Natronosporangium hydrolyticum: one gene and its partner. The protein of the gene in region 2 interacts with the protein of the main gene of each other region in a pairwise test. Links are inferred from orthologs where the notes say so. Each region holds a gene or a part of one and is shown on either strand. Other genes may lie near its edges. The genes, in order: thrS and rplA.

Region 1 (6,522 bases), 1.9 Mb from region 2 along the record:
TTCGGTCGACCTTCAGTTGGTCCACCGGAATCCGGGACAGCACCGCCAACGAGGAGAAGCCCGTGCCAAAGTCGTCGAGCGCGAGCTGGACGCCGATGTCGTGCAGCTGGGTCAGCACCTGATCGACGGTGTCGAGCTGGCTGATCGCCAACGTCTCGGTGAGCTCCAGGCAGAGCCGGTCCGGCCGGGTGTGATGAGCCTCCAGCACGGTCAGAACCTGCCGTGGCAGGCTCGCGTCGAGCAGACTCCGCGCCGAGATGTTCACCGAGACCCGCAGGTCGTGACCGGCCGCTCGCCACATCGCCGCGGCCGCCAACGCGTCTTCGAGCACCGCTGCGGTGAACGCCGACAACTGCGTCGACCGCTCCAGCAGGTCCAGGAAGGCGCCCGGGCTCAGCTCACCACGGGTGGGGTGCCGCCAGCGGGCCAGCGCCTCGGCGCCGATCACCTGCCCGCTGCCGAGTTCGGCGATGGGCTGGAAATGCAGGATGAACTCCCGCTGCGACACCGCCCTCGGCAGCTGCCCGGCCAGCGCCAGCCGGTCCCGGTCGGCCGGGTCCTGCGCCAACGTGTAGGCGACCAACGGCCGGCTGTTGCGCTTGGCCTGGTACATCGCCACATCGGCGCGGCGCAGTAGCTCCGCCTGCCACCCTTGCGCAGTGCTGCGGAAGTCTGCCGCCGGGGCGTCGGCTTCGGGTTCGGTGTCCTGCGGGTCGATCGCGAGCGCCAGCCCGCCGTTCGCCTCCACCATGATCGGCAGGCCGTCGACCTCGATCGGCTCGGCCAGCGACCGCAGCACCCGCTGCGCTCGGGCACTTACCCGGGCCGGTCGCCAAGCGCTGCGGAGCAGCACCGCGAACTCGTCGCCGCCGAACCGGCTCACCAGGTCGTTCGGGCCGGCGCCGCTGGTGAGCCGCTCCGCCACCTTGGCCAGCACCCGGTCGCCGGCCAGGTGGCCGAGCGTGTCGTTGACCTCTTTGAAGTGGCGCAGGTCGATCAGCAACACCGCGATCCGGCTATCCAGGCTCGCCTGGTCGACCAGCGCCTCCGCCAGCTGCCGCTCAAGCTCCCGCCGGTTCGCCAGGCCGGTCAACGCATCGTGCGCGGCAGCGTAGGCGTGGGCCTCGGTCGCCTCCCCCAGTTGCCGGTACGCGGCGGCGTTGCGGACCGCGGTGTCGAGCGCGGCGGCGTAGCTAGCCACCATCGCCTCTTCCCGCTCGCTCATCTTCACCCGGTTCCGGAACCGAAGCCGCAAGACTCCGATGTCGCGCCGGCCCCGATAGCCATGCAGGGGGGCCGCGTAGACCCGGCTGCCGGCGGCCGGGGCCGCCGCGGGGGGCCCGTCGTAACTGATCTCGTCGGCGCCCCGGACCAGCCGCTGCTGGTCTCCCAACCAGACCTCTACCTCCAGCTCGTCGGCGGCGAACAGCCGCGACCCTTTGAGTACGGCCTGTCGAAGCACCACATCCAGGTCGACGCCGGTGAACGTCTTGGTGGCTTCGGCCAGGTGTTGCCAGGCGAGCCTTTCCTCCCGGGCACGCACCCACCGTTCATGCCAGAGGTGACCGAGGATCACCGCCAGCGGCAGCGCATACAGCAGCTGTTCGTCGATCTCCAGCAGGAACGCGGCCGCGATCGCCACCCCGAACCGCCACAGCAACGTCAGCAGCCGGATGTCCCAGTCGGCGCGGAACCGTTCCCAGATCCTGGTCCGAGACGACAACGCGATCACCGGGATCACCAGCAGCTCGTCGACCAGGGTCATGGCCAGGAACGCCACCGCCAGCGAGAGCACCCCGAGGATGTCGAGCGAGCCGGTGAATCCCAGCACGGTCAGCACCGCCCAGCCGACGCCGGCGGTGATCGTGTCTTTCGCCACGCCGAAGGCTGACTTGATCGGCTGCCGCCGACGAATGATCTTGGCGGAGAGCACCCCCGCCAACGCCGCGAGGACGGTCCATGGGCTCGGGGCGATCGCCAGGCCGATCAGGATCGCCGCGTCGGTCCAGGCCACACCGTGCAGAGTCGACCGGACCCGGACGTCGATGTTGACCAGACCGCCCACCGCCACCAGGCCGGCGATCGAGGCCAGCACTGGCCATTCGGGCGGCGGTGACGCCGGGAACTCCGTGCCGACCACCCAGCCCGCGACCCCGCCGACCAGGGCTCCAGATAGCAGAACAAGCCCGACCAGCAGCCGCAGCCGCTGGTCGGGCTTGCCCGAAGACCGTGTCAAAACAAGCGCCCGCCCGCGAAGTCCAGATGGTGGTCGGCCCCCAGACTACGGCCTCGGCGACGGAGCGCCAGCGGCGGATTAGTTCCAGTCGTTGGTACGCATTCCCTTACCTCCCGCTATAGCCGTCATACCCTACTTTTTGAGGTTCGCTCCGGTGTAGCGCCCCAAAGTCCGTATGAGAGGTACGATAGGCACCGGGAATGGCCTGGCGAAATGCCTGCCGACCAATTAAGCAGACTCTCTGAATATGGACCTTTTGCACAGCCCTGCGCGTTCGAGATTCCACGGAAGGTAACGATTGCGCGGTCCGCCGGCGGTTATGCGGCGCGACGATCACCTTACGTAGGTGGCGACCCCGGAAACTGCGCCGACTGCTACCCTCGGTGGCGCGCCAACTCCGAGTGGGTAATACCGCCGAGACACGCTCCACTATGGGCATTAGGGCACCGGCGCAGCCGTGCCACCTCGTGCGATCGCCCGACTACGACGAGACACCAGGCGGGGGCAAGGCGGCCATCAGGCCTCGACCGCAAGGGCTCCGGGGAGCACTGGCCAGCGACTCACCGACCCGAGCGACACAGCCACAAATTGTGTCGGGGCATAGCGCATCAGCACGACTCGAAAGCGCTGCGGAATTCAAGCTCACCGAATCCACAACGCATTACCCGGGCCGTCCCGAGCATTTACAGCGATCGCTGGCTCCGCGAGGCCGCGGCGCAGCCATTCGCACTGACGCAGACGATGGACACCAATATTGCGAGTCGACTCCCCCTCCGCACCAGCCACCACACGTGACCGCCCCGCGACAGGATATCGAAGGATGCCGTGCACCGCGACACGGCGCTTGCCCCGGTGGGCGGGCCACGCTAGCCTGCCACGGTCGTCCGCGACGGGGAGGTGGGCATGACCGGCGACGACCAGGTCCGGAGCGAGCCCTTCCTACCCGGCCACCGGCCCGGGGTCGATGGTCCGACCACGCCGCCGCCCGCGCCAACCCGGCAGTGGTGGGAGGACGCCCCAGACCCCTGGGATCAGCCGCAATACCAGCCGGTAGGAGCCGGCGACGGTGACCCGGCCGAGGAACCACTGACTGAGCCGGGTCGGTCGACCGAGCGACGGTTCGGACTGCGCCGTGCCACGGTCGTGATCGTCCTCACCGGCACCGTCCTCATCGGGACTGGAGCGCTCGCCAGCGCGCTCCGTCCCGAACCCACCGCGCTGCCGGCGCCGCCCAGCCCGCCCGCTCGGCAGGACGACCCGACAGCCGCCCCGCACGCCCGGCTGGGTGGTGCTCCCTCACCCACGCTGTCGCCGAGTCCAACGGCGGCGCCGAGCGCTACCGGTGCGGGCACGACCGAGCCCCCGACCACCCCACCGGCGGCGACCGAACCGCCGCCCCCTGCGCCCCCACCGCCGGATCTCCGCTCGTTTGAGGCCGAGGCGGCCGAGTTGGGTGGGCGGGCCCGCGTCTACTCCACCGAGGCCGCCTCCGGCGGGCAGGCAGTCGGTGACCTCGGCGGGTTCGGGCTGCACTATGTACGGTTCGGGGCGGTCACCGTCGAGCCCGGCGAGTACGAGCTGACCTTCCACTACCTGTCGAGCCGCGATCGACGCGGGCAGTTCTCGATCAATGGTGGCCGGTTGACCACTGTCGACTTCCCCGCCGCGGGCGACGACGCGGTGGCGACGGTCACGGTGACGGTGGAGCTGTCGGAGGGGGAGCACACCATCTGGTTCGGCAACACTGGTCGGCGCGCTCCCGACCTGGACCGGATCACCATCGTCAGCTCCTGATCTGGCGGCCGGCCTAGCCGGTCGTCAGCTCCGGAGCTGACGCCCCGTTACTCCGCGGACGGTCCCTGGTTGGTCCGGGAACGGATCACGTTCGCCACATGGGTCACGGCGGCGTCGAACGGGACCCCGTTGCGCTGGGAACCGTCCCGGTACCGGAACGAGACCGTGCCGTCGGTGACATCCGAGTCACCAGCGATCGCCATGAACGGGATCTTCTGCTGCTGGGCGTTGCGGATCTTCTTCTGCATCCGGTCGCTGGAGCTGTCGACCTCGGCCCGGACACCCTCCGCCCGCAGCCGGGTCACGAACTCCGCCAGATAGTCGGCGTGGTCGTCGCGGACCGGGATGCCGACCACCTGGACCGGCGCGAGCCAGGCCGGGAAGGCGCCCGCGTAGTGCTCGGTGAGCACCCCGAAGAACCGCTCGATCGACCCGAAGAGCGCCCGGTGGATCATGATCGGGCGCTGCCGGCTGCCGTCCGCCGCCTGGTACTCCAGATTGAACCGCTGCGGCAGCTGGAAATCGACCTGGATGGTGGACATCTGCCAGGTCCGGCCGATCGCGTCCCGTGCCTGCACGGAGATCTTCGGACCGTAGAAGGCCGCCCCACCCGGGTCGGGCACCAGCTCCAAGCCGGAAGCCTCCGCGGTTACCCGGAGCGCCTCGGTCGCCTCGGCCCACTCCTCCGGCGCCCCGACGAACTTCGCCTTCGAATCGTCGCGAGTGGACAGCTCCAGATAGAAGTCGTCGAGCCCGTAGTCGCGGAGCAACCCCAGCACGAACTCGAGCAGGCTGGTGAGCTCCCCAGTCATCTGCTCCTTGGTGCAGTAGATGTGGGCGTCATCCTGGGTCATCCCCCGCACCCGGGTCAACCCGTGCACCACACCTGACTTCTCATACCGGTACACGCTGCCGAACTCGAACAGCCGCAGCGGCAGCTCCCGGTACGAACGGCCCCGGGACCGGAAGATCAGGTTGTGGAAGGGGCAGTTCATCGGCTTGAGGTAATACTCGGCCCCCTCCATCGACATCGGCGGGTACATGCCGTCGGCGAACCAGGTCAGGTGCCCGGAGGTCTCGAAGAGGTTGGCCTTGGTGATGTGCGGGGTGTTGACGAACTCGTACCCCGCCTCTTCATGCCGGCGCCGGGAGTAGTCCTCCATCTCCCGGCGGATCACCCCGCCCTTGGGGTGGAAGACCGGCAGCCCCGAGCCGACCTCTTCCGGGAACGAGAACAGGTCCAGCTCGGCACCGAGCTTGCGGTGGTCGCGCCGGGCCGCCTCCTCCAGCAGCTTCAAGTAGCCCTTGAGCTGATCCCGGGTCGGCCAGGCGGTGCCGTAGACTCGCTGCAGCTGCGGGTTGGCCTCGCTGCCCCGCCAATACGCGGCGGCGGTCCGCATCAGCTTGACCGCCCGCGGGTCGATGAAGTGGGTGGTGGGCAGGTGCGGCCCACGGCACAGATCCGACCAGCAGATCGCCCCGCTGCTCTGATCGAGGTTGTCGTAGATGGTGAGCTCACCGTCGGTGTCCCCGCCGAGCTCCATCACCTCCGAGTCGTCGAAACCGCCACCGCGCTCGGCGAGCAGATCGAGCTTGAACGGCTCGTGGGCTAGCTCGCTGCGGGCCTGCTCGACGCCGTCGAACCGGCGCCGGCGAAACCGCTGGCCGGACTTGATGATCTCGACCATCCGCTGCTCGATCTTGCCCAGATCCTCCGGGTGGAGCGGCGGGACATCGAAATCGTAGTAGAAGCCGTTCTCCACCGGCGGGCCGATACCCAGCTTGGCCTGCGGGTAGAGGTCCTGCACCGCTTGGGCGAGCACGTGCGCGCAGGAGTGCCGCAGCACCGCCAGGCCGTCGGGAGAGTCCAGCGGCACCGGCTCCACGGTGACCTCGGTCTCGGGCACCCACGCAAGATCCCGGAGCCGGCCGTCGCCGTCCCGCACCACCACGACCGCGCGCGGCCCCTTGGTAGGGGCGCCGGTTGCGGCCACCGCGTCGGCACACGTCGTCCCGGCCGGAACCACGACGGGTGCCAGCTCGACGGCGTTGCTGCGGGATGCGGACACGGCTGCTCCTCAAGATCACGGCGGTTCGGGCGGACCCCGCCCGACTGGCTATGCTATCGCCACCCTCCCCCGAGTTGAGCAGACCACCACGGTGCTTCGCGTTGTGCTCGGGGTGGAGCTGTTGCTGGTCCCGGCGGTGCTGCTGCGGCAGGCCCGGGTCGCCGCCGGCCATCGCGGCCCGGTCAACCCTCCGGGTGAGCCAGCAGGTCCAGTGTCAGCGCCGCGGTCCAGCTGAACTCCGGCGTACCGATGCCGGCCCCGGTGGTGGTGTGGAAATACTCGTAACACCCCGACCGCCGCACCACGTCGATCATGGCTCCGCGTAGCGCCGTCGCCAGGGTCGGCTGACCATGCTGCCGCAGACCTCGCCAGAGCAACCAGTTCATGTTGATCCAGATCGGTCCGCGCCAGTATCGCTCCGGG
Region 2 (12,048 bases):
GGAGCGGCTGCGCGGCCACGGGGGTCTCCGGCCGCGCAACGGCCGGGCCGTGGGCAGGGGCGGCCAGCTGACTCTCGGGCACGGTCAACGCGCTCATTTCGGCTTCATCTCGATCTCTTCCGGCGACACGAACTCGGACAGCCTAGACCGAATACGGTGACGCTACGCAACCTCGTTACCGTAGCAATGATATTGCTCAGCGTCACAAAATGCCTGGTGAAAGGCGATTTCCGGGGCGGATCCGGCGCCGACCGGCGGTTACTCCGGGTGGTCACCGGAGCCTCACTCTCGTCAACGGAGGAAGGGCTGTCGCGGTCACGCGGGGTGGCGGACGTACAAACCGGCGGCGGCGGGGTGGCGCCGAGCGCGGCGGGTGGGGCGCCGGGCAGACTAGGCACTCGGCTATCACCGTGGCGAGTCCGCGGTCTGGCGGTGAGGGAGGTCACATGCAGCTGACGAAGTACACCCATTCGTGTATCCGATTGGAGCACGACTCCGGGGTGCTGGTGATCGATCCGGGCGGGTTCAGTGAGCAGGCCGCGCTACTCGGCGCCGATGTGGTGTTGATCACCCACGAACACGCCGACCATCTCGATGTGGACAAGCTCACCGCGGCGGCAGCCGACCGTCCCTCGCTGACCGTCTACGCCCACCCGGATGTGGTCTCCAAGCTGGCGGTGCTCGGCGAGGCGGTGCAGGTCCACCCGGTCAACGCCGGGGACGAGTTCACCGCCGCCGGGTTCGGGATTCGGGTCGGCGGTGGCCAGCACGCGCTGATCCACGCGGACATCCCCCGGATCGCCAACATCGGCTTCCTGATCGAGGATGTGCTCTACCACCCGGGCGACTCGGTCGACCCGGCCGACCTGCCCGCCGGGTCGCAGGTGGAGACCCTACTGCTGCCGATCAACGCGCCGTGGCAGCGGCTCGCCGAAGCGGTCGACTTCGTCCGGGCGGTCGCGCCCCGGCAGGCGTACGGAATCCACGATCATCTGCTGTCGGCCGCCGGCGCCAAGGTCTACGACACCAATCTGTCCAAACTCGCCAACTGTGACTACCACCACGTGGAGCCAGCCACCACGATCGACCTGGCCGGCGGGTGAGCTTCCTACGGCTCCGGGGAGGCCGTCCGGGTCGGCCGGGAACGTAGGTCGCGCAGGTAGTCGGCGGGGGCCCCAGCGGCCTCGGCCGCGTTGGCGATCTCCGACAGATACCACGCGGTGGGTAGGCCACCTTCGTAACCGTCCAGCACATACACCCAGGCGGTGACCGCGCCGTCCAGCGTCGCCACCTGTACCGTCAGTTTCCGGTACGTGCCGGCGACCGCGCCCTCCACCTCGTCGAGGTTGGCGGCATCGCGGGGATGGACGTCGTAGAGCGCGACGAAGACCCGGTCACCCGGTGACTCCACCACGGTGGTGACCGCTCCCTCCCAGCCCAGGGCGGCTTCGCCCCCGAAGGTCAGTCGCCAACCCTCCAACCACCCCGTACCGATCATGGGGGAGTGCGGGCAGTAAGCTCGCATCCGCGCGGGGTCGAGATTCGAACCGTAGGCAGCGTAGTGGCGCACGGCGCTGACGATAGCTGCCAGGATCGAGGTCAGAACAGACGGGAGCGCGCGTGTCATGAGCCGGATTGTGATCATCGGGGGCGGACCGGCCGGGTACGAAGCGGCGTTGGTCGCGGCCCAACTCGACGCTGAGGTCACGGTGATCGATGCCGAGGGCATCGGCGGCGCGTGTGTGCTGCACGACTGCGTCCCCTCTAAGACTTTCATCGCCAGCTCCGACGTGGTCACCGGGTACGGCGGCGGCGAGCGCTTCGGGATCCAGCTGCCCGGCACCGGCGCGGTAACCATCGACGCTCCCGCGGTCCACCAGCGGGTGCGCCGGCTCGCCGCGGCCCAGTCGCAGGACATCGACGCCAAACTGCGGGCCGCCGGGGTCACGGTCGTACGCGGGCGGGCCCGGCTGGGGACGGCGGCCGTCACCCACCACCACCCGGTGCTCGTGACCCCTGCCGACGGCGGCGACGAGTACCCGCTCGCCGCCGATGTGATCCTGCTCGCCACCGGCGCAACCCCCCGGGTGCTGGCGAGCGCCATCCCCGACGGGGAGCGGATCCTCACCTGGCGGCAGGTGTACGACCTACCCGCGCTGCCCGAACATCTGATCGTGGTCGGGTCCGGAGTCACCGGAGCCGAGTTCGCCTCCGCGTACCTGGCGATGGGGTTGCCGGTGACGCTGGTCTCCAGCCGGGACCGAGTGATGCCGCATGAGGACCCGGACGCCGCGACCGCGATCGAACGGGTCTTCCGGGACCGGGGGATGGCGATCCTGAACAACTCCCGGGCCGAGTCGGTGACGCGGCACGGCGACCAGGTGGTGGTCCGGCTGACCGACGGCCGGGAGGTGACCGGCAGCCACGCGCTGATGGCGGTCGGGTCGGTGCCGAACACTGAGGCCCTCGGGCTGGCCGAGTACGGGGTCCGGGTCGGGTCCAGCGGGCACATCCCGGTGGACCGAGTCTCGCGTACCAATGTGCCCGGCATCTACGCCGCTGGCGACTGCACCGGGGTCCTGCCGTTGGCGAGCGTCGCCGCGATGCAGGGCCGGATCGCCATGTGGCACTCGCTGGGCGAGGCGGTGGCGCCGCTGCGGCTGCGAACGGTGTCGGCGAACGTCTTCACCGACCCCGAGCTCGCGACCGTCGGCGCGTCCCAGGCCGAGGTCGACGCGGCCCAGTCGCCGGTGCGGGAAGTGATGCTGCCGCTGACCGGTAACGCTCGGGCGAAGATGGCGGGCCTGTCCGACGGGTTCATCAAGCTGTTCTGCCGGGCTCCCTCGGGGGTGGTGATCGGCGGGGTGGTGGTCGCACCTCGGGCGAGCGAGCTGATCCTGCCGATCTCGCTGGCGGTCAGCACTCAGCTCACGGTGGATCAGCTGGCGCAGACCATCACCATCTACCCGTCGCTGTCCGGGTCGATCACCGAGGCCGCCCGGCAACTGATGCGCCACGACCCGGAGCTGTGACGCCTCCTTCTGGCCGATCATGATCGGTGGCCCGGCGGGCCGCCGCGGCGAACGGCGTGCGGTCGCCCCTGTTGCCGGAGCCGGTCGGCCTCCCGCTGGGTCGCCTCGGCGCGTTCTCGGACGAAGTCGCGGAGCAGTTGTAGCTGGCCGGCGGTGAGCGTACTGCCGGCCTCAGTGAGGTGGGCGGCCTGGCCGGCGAAGAGGCCGGCGACCGAGGCCTCGGCGGTGGGCTCCAGCGTCACGATCACCCGCCGCCGGTCGGCTGGGTCGGGGCGACGGGCGACGAAGCCCGCCTGTACCAGCCGGTCGATCATGCGGGTCACGGCGCCGGTGGTGAGCCCCAGTTCGGCCGCGAGTTCGCTGGCGGTGGCCCGGCGCCGCTCCCGTAGAGTGTCGACGCAGGTCAGGTCGGTGAGGGTCAAGCCGAGCTGGTCGGCGACCGCGTCGTAGTAGCGCACCGACTGGCGCAGCAGCCGCCGGACTCCTTGCACGAGCTCCGCCAGCAACTGGTCCTGACTGTCCGTCACACCAGCCATTCTTCCGCTGATCGGCCGCGTTCGGCCATCCATCGTGGCATTAGCCGTGGGAATTCGGGCGATCGAGCTGCCCTTAGCAGGCCACCTATCGGACGTTCGGATGAGGGCGGCAGATCCGGCTTTCGGTATGCCGAACGATGTGACACGATGGTCGATATCTTAGTGGGAGTAGGCCCGCGGAAGGAGATCTCATGCGCACACGCAATCTTGCACGGTGGGCCAGTCGGCTCGTGGCCGTCGCCGCGTTCGGGGCCGGTGCTACGTTGGTCGGTTCCTCGGCCCTCGCCGCCGGCGAGACCGCTGACGACGTCACCAGCACGGCGGGGAGTGAAGCGGTCTACGAGCCCAACGACTTCCGCTGGGAGTAAGCCGGCCACCGGCGCCGGTTCTTCGGCGCCGGTCGCCGATCCCGCCCGTGATCCGGTAGGAGGGGTGCTTGCCTGGATCGCACGCCGAGCCTAGCCGCTCTGGCCGTCGCGCTTGGGCACTGACGGCGCCGCTCGCGGTAATGGCGGTGCTCTGGGCCTTTGCTGCCCAGATCGGAGAGACCATTCCCGGTTGGGCCTGGCCACTCTCCATCCTGTTCCTGATTCTTTTCGTCGCAGCCGATCTCACGGTGTTCCGGGTGGAGGTCCGCCGGCACGCCGTGGGGGTGTCGGTTACCGATATCCCGTTGCTGCTCGCGCTCTTCTTCCTACCGCCGGTGCTGCTGGTGGCGGCCCGTGCCGTCGCCACGCTGTGCGTCATGGCCTCGCAGGGCCAGGCGAAGGTGAAGCTCTGGTTCAACGTGGCGTCGCTCGCCGCCGGCGCCGCGCTGGCGAGCTTGATCGTCCGAGCCGGATCCCCGTTGGATGGCCAGGACCCGCTCACCTGGCTGGTCCTGGCGGCAGCGGTGGCCGCAAACGTGCTGGTGACCCTCACCGCCGTACTCGGAGCGGTGAGCCTGGTCCAGGGGCGGATCGTCACCCGTGACTTCATGCGTACCGCCATTCCCGCGCTGCCGGTGGCCGCCCTCAACATCACCATCGGGATCGTGGTGCTGGTGCTGCTGCAGCAGGGTGCCTGGTCGCTGCTGCTGCTGGCGGTGGTGACCGGATTCCTGGTGATCTCGTACCGGTCGTACGTCCAGTCGGTGCGGCACAGCCGGTCGTTGAGTGAGATGTACGAGCTAACCCGGGTCGTCGCCGATACTCCCCATGACGGCACGTTGGCCGATGTCCTGCTCGGCCGGGTGCGAGAGATGCTCCAGGCCGAGTACGCGACCTTGTGGATCCCGGCGAGCGGGCGGCACCCTGAGGTGCTTCTCTCGGCAAAGGTCGACTACCGGGCGTTGTTGGACGTCTCGGACACGCCGGAGCCGATCCGGCAGCGGGCCTTCACGCACGGGGCGAGCGTGGCGGTCGGTCCTCGGCTCGGTGACGAGTCGCTGCGGCCGGTGCTCCGCCGGACCGGCACCAAGGATGTGATCGTGGTCCCGCTGCGGGCGGGCTCGGCGGTGATCGGCTGCCTAGAGGTGTCCGGCCGGATCGGCGACACCGCATTCTTCGGTCCGGCCGACGTCCGGTTGTTGGAGACGATCGCCGCGCACGCCGCGGTGGCGGTGGAGAATTCGCGGCTGGTCGAGCGGCTGCGCTTCGACGCGTACCACGACTCGCTCACCGGCCTGCCCAACCGGCGGCGGATCACCGACGCGTTGGGCGAGTCGATCTCGGGGCGTACCCCGGGGGAGATGGTGGCGGTGCTGCTGCTGGACGTCGGTGGGCTCCGGGATGTCAATGAGTCGCTCGGCCGGGCGGCCGGAGACCAGCTCCTGGTCGAGGTCGCACGCCGGCTGCGGGCGGCCGCTCCGTCGGCGGCGCTGGTGGGCCGGATCGGCGGGGACGCATTCGTGGTCACCCTGCCGATGGCCGATGAGGGTGCCGCGCTGTCACTCGCCGGCTCGCTGCGGCAGGAGCTGCGGGACCCGTTGACGGTCGGCTCGTTGACGCTCGACGTCGATGTCGCGGTCGGGGTGACCCTGCATCCGGAGCACGGCCCGGAGCCGAGCGTGCTGCTGCAGCGCGCTGACCTGGCGACCCAGGCGGCGAAGGGGCTGGTGGGCGGCGTGCAGCTGTTCAACAAGGCGTTGGAGTCCGGTTCGGCTCGGCGGCTGGGGCTGGCTGCGGATCTGCGCCAGGCGCTCGACGACGACGAGCTGGAGGTCTACTTCCAGCCGAAGGTCTCGATTCCGGATCGGCGGCTGGTCGGAGTGGAGTGCCTGGCCCGGTGGGAGCATCCGGGGCACGGCTCGGTGCCGCCGCCGGAGTTCGTGGCGGTCGCTGAGCACACCGGGTTACTCGGCCAGCTCACCGAGGCGGTGCTCACCGCGGGGCTGCGGCGGGCGCGGCAGTGGGCACAGGCCGGCCACCCGTTGCCGGTCGCGATCAATCTCTCTTCCCGGACCCTGATGGACCCGAGTTTCCCGGCGCGGGTCAGCGAGTTGTTGCGGGAGTACGAGGTCGATCCCGAGCTGCTGACTTTCGAGATCACCGAGGACGGCTCGGTGGGCGAGGCGGATCAGCCCTTGCCTACCCTGCATCAGCTCGCCGAGTTGGGCGTCCGGTTGTCGGTGGACGACTTCGGCACCGGCTACTCCTCGCTCTCCTATCTGAGTCGGCTGCCGGTCCACGAGGTCAAGATCGACCAGTCGTTCGTCCAGGGTATGGCGACCGACGCTGGCGATCTGGCGATCGTCCGGGCAGTGGTGGACCTGGCCCGGCACTTCGACCTCACGGTGGTCGCCGAGGGGGTGGAGAGCGAGCTGACGCTGAACCTGCTGGAGGAGATCGGCTGCGACATCGGCCAGGGGTTCCTCTTCAGCCGGCCACTGCCGTATGAGCGCCTGGAGGCGTGGTTCGCTGCGCAGACCGACGCCGAGCCGCACGCCGGGGGCCAAGTGCGACGCCTGCGTGCAGTGGGCTGAGGGGGGCGTGTACGCTAGGCTCTGCACGTCGCACCGGAGTGATCCGGTCAGTGACGTTGCCCCCTTAGCTCAGTCGGCAGAGCGTCTCCATGGTAAGGAGAAGGTCTACGGTTCGATTCCGTAAGGGGGCTCGCGAAAGCGAGGCGGTGTAGCTCAGGAGGTAGAGCAAACGGCTCATAATCGTTGTGTCGCCGGTTCGAGTCCGGCCACCGCTACCGCTACCGCCATCAGCCGGTAACCGCACAATCGCAAGGAGCGCTTCGCCGTGGCCAAGGCGACCGACGTCCGCCCCAAGATCACTATGGCGTGTGTGGACTGTAAAGAGCGAAACTACATCACCACCAAGAACCGCCGTAATGATCCGGACCGGATCGAAATCAAGAAATTCTGCCCCCGCTGCGGCAAGCACACCGGTCACCGCGAGACCCGCTGACGCGGCCTGCGATGCCCCTCAATCGCGCGTACGTTGGTCGTAGCTTTCCGCCGAGCGGGCCCTACCTGGTAGGGCGGGAGAAGATCCGCGAGTTCGCCTCCGCGATCGGCGCCGACGACCCGATCCATCATGATCCGGAGGCGGCCCGGGCGCGCGGGCACGCCGACGTGGTGGCGCCACCGACGTTTCCGATCGTGGCCGGCACCGCCGCGGCCGAGCAGCTCCAGACCGACTCTGAGCTGGGGCTCGATTACTCCAGGGTGGTGCACGGCGACCAGCGGTTCAGCTACGTCCGGCCGGTGGTGGCCGGTGACGAGTTGGTCAGCGTGCTCACCATCGAGGAGATCACCGAGCGGGCCGGGCACGAGTTCCTCAACACCCGGATCGAGTTGACCACCCCCGCAGGCGAGCCGGTGGTCACGCTCTGGCACAAGCTCGTCGTGCGAGGTGACGATTCGTGACCGGGCTGGTCGTCGGTGCGCAGTTGCCGGCTCACACCTTCACCGTGACCCGAGCCGACCTGGTCCGTTACGCCGGGGCTTCGGGTGATTTCAACCAGATTCACTGGAATGAACGGTTCGCTCGCGAGGTCGGGCTGCCCGGGGTGATCGCCCACGGCATGTTCACCATGGCGCTGGCTGGTCGTGCGGTGACCGCATGGGCGGGCGCCGCCGACGCGGTGCTCGATTTCGGGGTCCGGTTCGCCCGGCCGGTGCCGGTGCCCGACGACGACGCCGGGACCGAGGTGGTCGTCTCGGGGAAGGTCAAGTCGATCACGGACGATCGTGCGGAGCTGGAGCTCACCGCGGTCTGCCAGGGGCAGAAGGTGCTGGCGCAGGCTCGGGCCACGGTCCGGGCCTAACCCGACGGCGCCCGGTTCCGGCCCGTGTGGGCGCCCCGGTTGGGCCGGGGGCTCGGTTACCCGTACACTGGTCGCGCACGGCAGTGTGGATTCCGCACTGACGCACCTAGGGGTGTGGCGCAATTGGCAGCGCAACGGTCTCCAAAACCGTAGGTTGCAGGTTCGAGTCCTGTCACCCCTGCCACCGCGGGCGGCTGTCCGGCCGGGTCTTGAGGATCCGGGTCGGCGACCGGGCTGGCGGCGGTGATCGGTCATCCGTGACCGCCGATAGACCCACGCCGACGGGCCATCCGCCGAGGAAACCGACACCGCGAGGAAGAGGACTGAAGTGGCTAAGGGGAACCGACCAGGCGCAGGCGCCGCGGACGAGTTCGACGACGCCGCCGACAGCGGCCGCGACGGGTCGGGCAGCGGTGACGCTGCGGTCATCGAACGGCGCGGCGGTCCCCGATTTGGTTTCGGCCGGATCGGGCGGTTCGTCCGGGAAGTCGTGGCGGAGCTGCGTAAGGTTATCTGGCCGACTCGTAAAGAGCTGCTGACCTACGCGGTGGTGGTGGTCTTCTTCATCGCGGTGATGATGACGATCATCGCCGGCTTCGACTACGCGTTCGCCAGCGCCGTACAGTGGGTCTTTGGCCACTAGACGGGGATACATGTCAACGGAAGCGAAGTACGACGTGGTTGACTATGACGAGACCGGCCGGGCGGATCTGCCCGAGCCTGCTCTCGATGCCGACGACACCGGCGCGGAGCCGATCGCCGAAGCGGCGTCGGCGCCGCCCGATGGCGACCTGAGCGCCGTCGCGGCGGCGCCGGGCGATGAGCTGCCGGGCGATGAGCCGCCGGAGGAGGACGCGGCGGGCCCGGAGCCGGTGGCGGATCCCGCCGCCGCGCTGCGTGATCAGCTGCGGTTCGCGCCGGGCGATTGGTTCGTGGTGCACTCCTACGCTGGCTACGAAAACAAGGTCAAGACCAATCTTGAGACCCGGATCACCTCGCTCGACATGGAGGACCACATCTTCCAAGTCGAGGTTCCCACTCGGGAAGAGATCGAGGTCAAGAGCGGCAAGCGGACCCAGGTCCAAAACAAGGTTTTCCCCGGTTACATCCTGGTCCGGATGGAGCTGAGCCCCGAGTCATACTCCTGTGTGCGCAACACTCCGGGGGTGACCGGCTTCGTCGGTGCCACTGACCGCGCCGACCGGCCCGCGCCGCTCAGCCTCGACGAGGTGATCAAGTGGCTCGCTCCGGCGGCGGAGCCGACCACGCAGAAGAAGGCGCCGACCGAGGTGAAGGTCCTCGATTTCGAAGAGGGCGACTCGGTCACGGTGACCGATGGTGCCTTCGCGTCGCTGCCGGCCACGATCAGCGAGATCAACGTCGACCAGCAGAAGCTGAAGGTGCTGGTGTCGATCTTCGGTCGGGAGACGCCGGTCGAGCTCAACTTCAACCAGGTCGCGAAGATCTAATCCCGGCCAGGTACCATCGTTCGGTTATCGAGACCTCCGAGCCCAGGACCAGGAATGCCTCCGAAGAAGAAGCTCGTTACCACGTTCACGCTGCAGCTGCCGGCGGGGCAGGCGACACCGGCGCCGCCGGTGGGCCCGGCGCTTGGTCAGCACGGCCTGAACATCATGGAGTTCTGCAAGACCTACAACGCCCAGACCGAGTCCCAGCGCGGCGATGTGGTGCCCGCTGAGATCAGCGTCTTCGAGGACCGGACCTTCAGCTTCGTGCTGAAGACTCCGCCGGCGGCCCGGCTGTTGCTGAAGGCGGCCGGGATCGACAAGGGGTCCGGTGTGCCGCACCGGGACAAGGTCGGCTCGGTGAACCGCGCACAGCTGCGGGAGATCGCCGAGCGGAAGCAGGCCGACCTCAACGTCGAGGACCTCGACCAGGCCGAGAAGATCATCGCCGGCACTGCCCGGTCGATGGGGATCACCGTCAACGATTGACCCGACCTACCGGCCTTTTTCGACGGCCGGTCGTGGGAGGGCCCGAGCTGGGCCCGTCGCAACCACAGGAGACCTGAACATGAAGCGCAGCAAGAGTTACCGCAAGTCGGCCGAGTTGGTCGACCGGGACCGGCTCTACGGTCCGGTCGAGGCGATGGAGCTGGCCAAGCAGACCAGCCCGACCAAGTTCGACGCCACCGTGGAGGTGGCGATGCGGCTGGGGGTCGATCCGCGCAAGGCTGATCAGATGGTGCGCGGCACGGTCAACCTGCCACACGGCACCGGCAAGACCGTCCGGGTGGTGGTGTTCGCCGCGGGCGAGAAGGCGAACGAGGCGGTCGCCGCCGGCGCCGACGAGGTCGGCTCGGATGATCTGGTCGCCCGGATCCAGGAGGGCTGGCTGGACTTCGACGCCGCGATCGCGACGCCCGACCAGATGGCCAAGATCGGTCGGATCGCCCGGATCCTCGGTCCCCGGGGGCTGATGCCGAACCCGAAGACCGGCACCGTGACCATGGACGTCACGAAGGCGGTCAACGAGATCAAGGGCGGCAAGATCACCTTTCGGGTGGACAAGCACGCCAATCTGCACATGATCATCGGTAAGGCGTCGTTCTCCACCGACCAGCTGGTCGACAACTATGCCGCCGCGCTCGATGAGGTCCTGCGGCTGAAGCCGGCCGCGGCCAAGGGTCGTTACCTGAAGAAGGCGACCGTCAGCACCACCATGGGTCCCGGGATTCCGATCGACCCGAGTGCGACCAAGTTCCAGCAGGAGGCCCCGGTCGCCGCCTGACGCGGCGCCCGGCGTACTCTTGGCAGTTGCCCGGCGGCCGGTTGGCCGCCGGGTGGATCCACAACCACCCACAGACCGCTGGTTACCGGATGATCTCCGGTCGAAGGCCCCGGACGAGGGCGGCCCGCGCAGGATGGGGCGGATCGCGAGTCGGCGCTCTCTGCGCGCCCGTGCCCGCGCCGCGCCTTCTGCGCTGGCGCCCTCCCCTCCGTGACCGGACCGCCAGCGGCGGATACGGCAGAAGGAGGGGCATGGCGGTTCGGGAAGACAAGCAGACCGCCGTGGCCGAGCTGACCGACCAGTTCCGTAGCTCGACAGCGACTGTGCTGACCGAGTACCGCGGACTGACGGTTGCGGAGCTCAAGCAGCTCCGGCGGCAGCTCGGCGACGGCGCCGCGTACACCGTGGCGAAGAACACGCTGGCCAAGCGGGCGGCCACCGAGGCGGGCATCGACGGGCTGGAGGAGCTCTTCAAGGGGCCGACCGCGCTCGCGTTCGTCTCCGGCGACCCGGTCGAGGCCGCGAAGAGCATTCGGGATTTCGGCAAGGCGCACCCCGCTCTGATCATCAAGGGTGGCGTCTTTGAGGGCCAGACCATCTCGGCCGACGAAGTCCGTCGCCTCGCCGACCTGGAGTCGCGTGAGGTGCTGCTGGCCAAGCTGGCCGGGGCGATGAAGGCCAACCTGAGCAAGGCGGCGGCGCTGTTCCAGGCCCCGCTGAGCAAGACGGTCCGGTTGGCCGCCGCGCTGCAGGAGAAGCGGGAGCAGGGCGGCGAGTAGGCCGTTGCTGCGTCCCTACGACGCATTCCACCCACTACGGGCCGATCACGAGAGAGGAACGCCGAGATGGCGAAGCTGAGCACCGAGGAACTGCTGGACACCTTCAAGGAGATGACGCTGATCGAGCTCTCGGAGTTCGTGAAGCAGTTCGAGGAGACCTTCGACGTAACCGCCGCCGCGCCGGTGGCGGCGGTCGCCGCGGCCGCGCCGGGCGCGGCCGCCGAGGAGGCCGAGCCGGAGAAGGACGAGTTCGACGTCATCCTGGAGGCTGACGGCGGCAAGAAGATCCAGGTCATCAAGGTTGTCCGGGAGCTGACCGGGCTGGGCCTGAAGGAGGCCAAGGACCTGGTCGAGGCCGCTCCGAAGGCGGTTCTGGAGGCGGCGAACAAGGAGACCGCGGAGAAGGCCAAGGAGAAGCTGGAGGGCGAGGGCGCGAAGGTTACCGTCAAGTAACCTACCGTCGTTCGACCTCCCCGGCCCCGTCGATCCGCGCCGGAATTGCGGGTGATTCAGGCATGAATCACGCATTCCCATCCGGATCGGCGGGGCCGGGACCTTGACGGGGGGCAGGGTCGGAAGGCACGCTGAGTACAGCACCAGCGCGGACGCGCCGCTCGCGTCGGGCCGACCCGGTCCGGCGCTCGGCGATTTCGTCCGAGTCGGGGCCGAGGACACATGGAGAACTGTGCTGGG

The links.
Region 1: the proteins of rplA (region 2) and thrS interact in binary tests that used the Escherichia coli proteins (3 or more experiments, as listed by UniProt). The link is inferred for Natronosporangium hydrolyticum from one-to-one orthologs.

What each region holds. Positions count from the first base shown.
Region 1 is NZ_CP070499.1:2,723,318-2,729,839, reverse strand. The notes cover bases 3,589-6,522. They hold thrS (threonine--tRNA ligase), read right to left. Parts: upstream 6,100-6,522; coding sequence 4,078-6,099; downstream 3,589-4,077. Other genes in these bases: JQS43_RS11960 (MGH1-like glycoside hydrolase domain-containing protein), read right to left, coding at 6,282-6,522; JQS43_RS11970 (carbohydrate-binding protein), read left to right, coding at 3,589-4,030. In the rest of the region: JQS43_RS11975 (bifunctional diguanylate cyclase/phosphodiesterase), read right to left, coding at 1-2,236; more of JQS43_RS11970, read left to right, coding at 3,140-3,588. UniProt on the Escherichia coli protein: Catalyzes the attachment of threonine to tRNA(Thr) in a two-step reaction: L-threonine is first activated by ATP to form Thr-AMP and then transferred to the acceptor end of tRNA(Thr). The rate-limiting step is amino acid activation in the presence of tRNA.
Region 2 is NZ_CP070499.1:848,160-860,207, forward strand. The notes cover bases 8,825-11,717. They hold rplA (50S ribosomal protein L1), read left to right. Parts: upstream 8,825-9,859; coding sequence 9,860-10,576; downstream 10,577-11,717. Other genes in these bases: nusG (transcription termination/antitermination protein NusG), read left to right, coding at 8,825-9,294; rplK (50S ribosomal protein L11), read left to right, coding at 9,349-9,780; rplJ (50S ribosomal protein L10), read left to right, coding at 10,828-11,355; rplL (50S ribosomal protein L7/L12), read left to right, coding at 11,422-11,717. Also shown: JQS43_RS03835 (amidohydrolase), read right to left, coding at 1-97; JQS43_RS03840 (MBL fold metallo-hydrolase), read left to right, coding at 447-1,103; JQS43_RS03845 (gamma-glutamylcyclotransferase family protein), read right to left, coding at 1,109-1,570; JQS43_RS03850 (NAD(P)H-quinone dehydrogenase), read left to right, coding at 1,626-3,032; JQS43_RS03855 (MarR family winged helix-turn-helix transcriptional regulator), read right to left, coding at 3,050-3,559; JQS43_RS03860 (hypothetical protein), read left to right, coding at 3,760-3,936; JQS43_RS03865 (putative bifunctional diguanylate cyclase/phosphodiesterase), read left to right, coding at 4,077-6,530; rpmG (50S ribosomal protein L33), read left to right, coding at 6,796-6,963; JQS43_RS03885 (MaoC family dehydratase N-terminal domain-containing protein), read left to right, coding at 6,975-7,424; JQS43_RS03890 (MaoC family dehydratase), read left to right, coding at 7,421-7,825; preprotein translocase subunit SecE, read left to right, coding at 8,154-8,468; more of nusG, read left to right, coding at 8,479-8,824; more of rplL, read left to right, coding at 11,718-11,808. UniProt on the Escherichia coli protein: One of the primary rRNA binding proteins, it binds very close to the 3'-end of the 23S rRNA. Forms part of the L1 stalk. It is often not seen in high-resolution crystal structures, but can be seen in cryo_EM and 3D reconstruction models.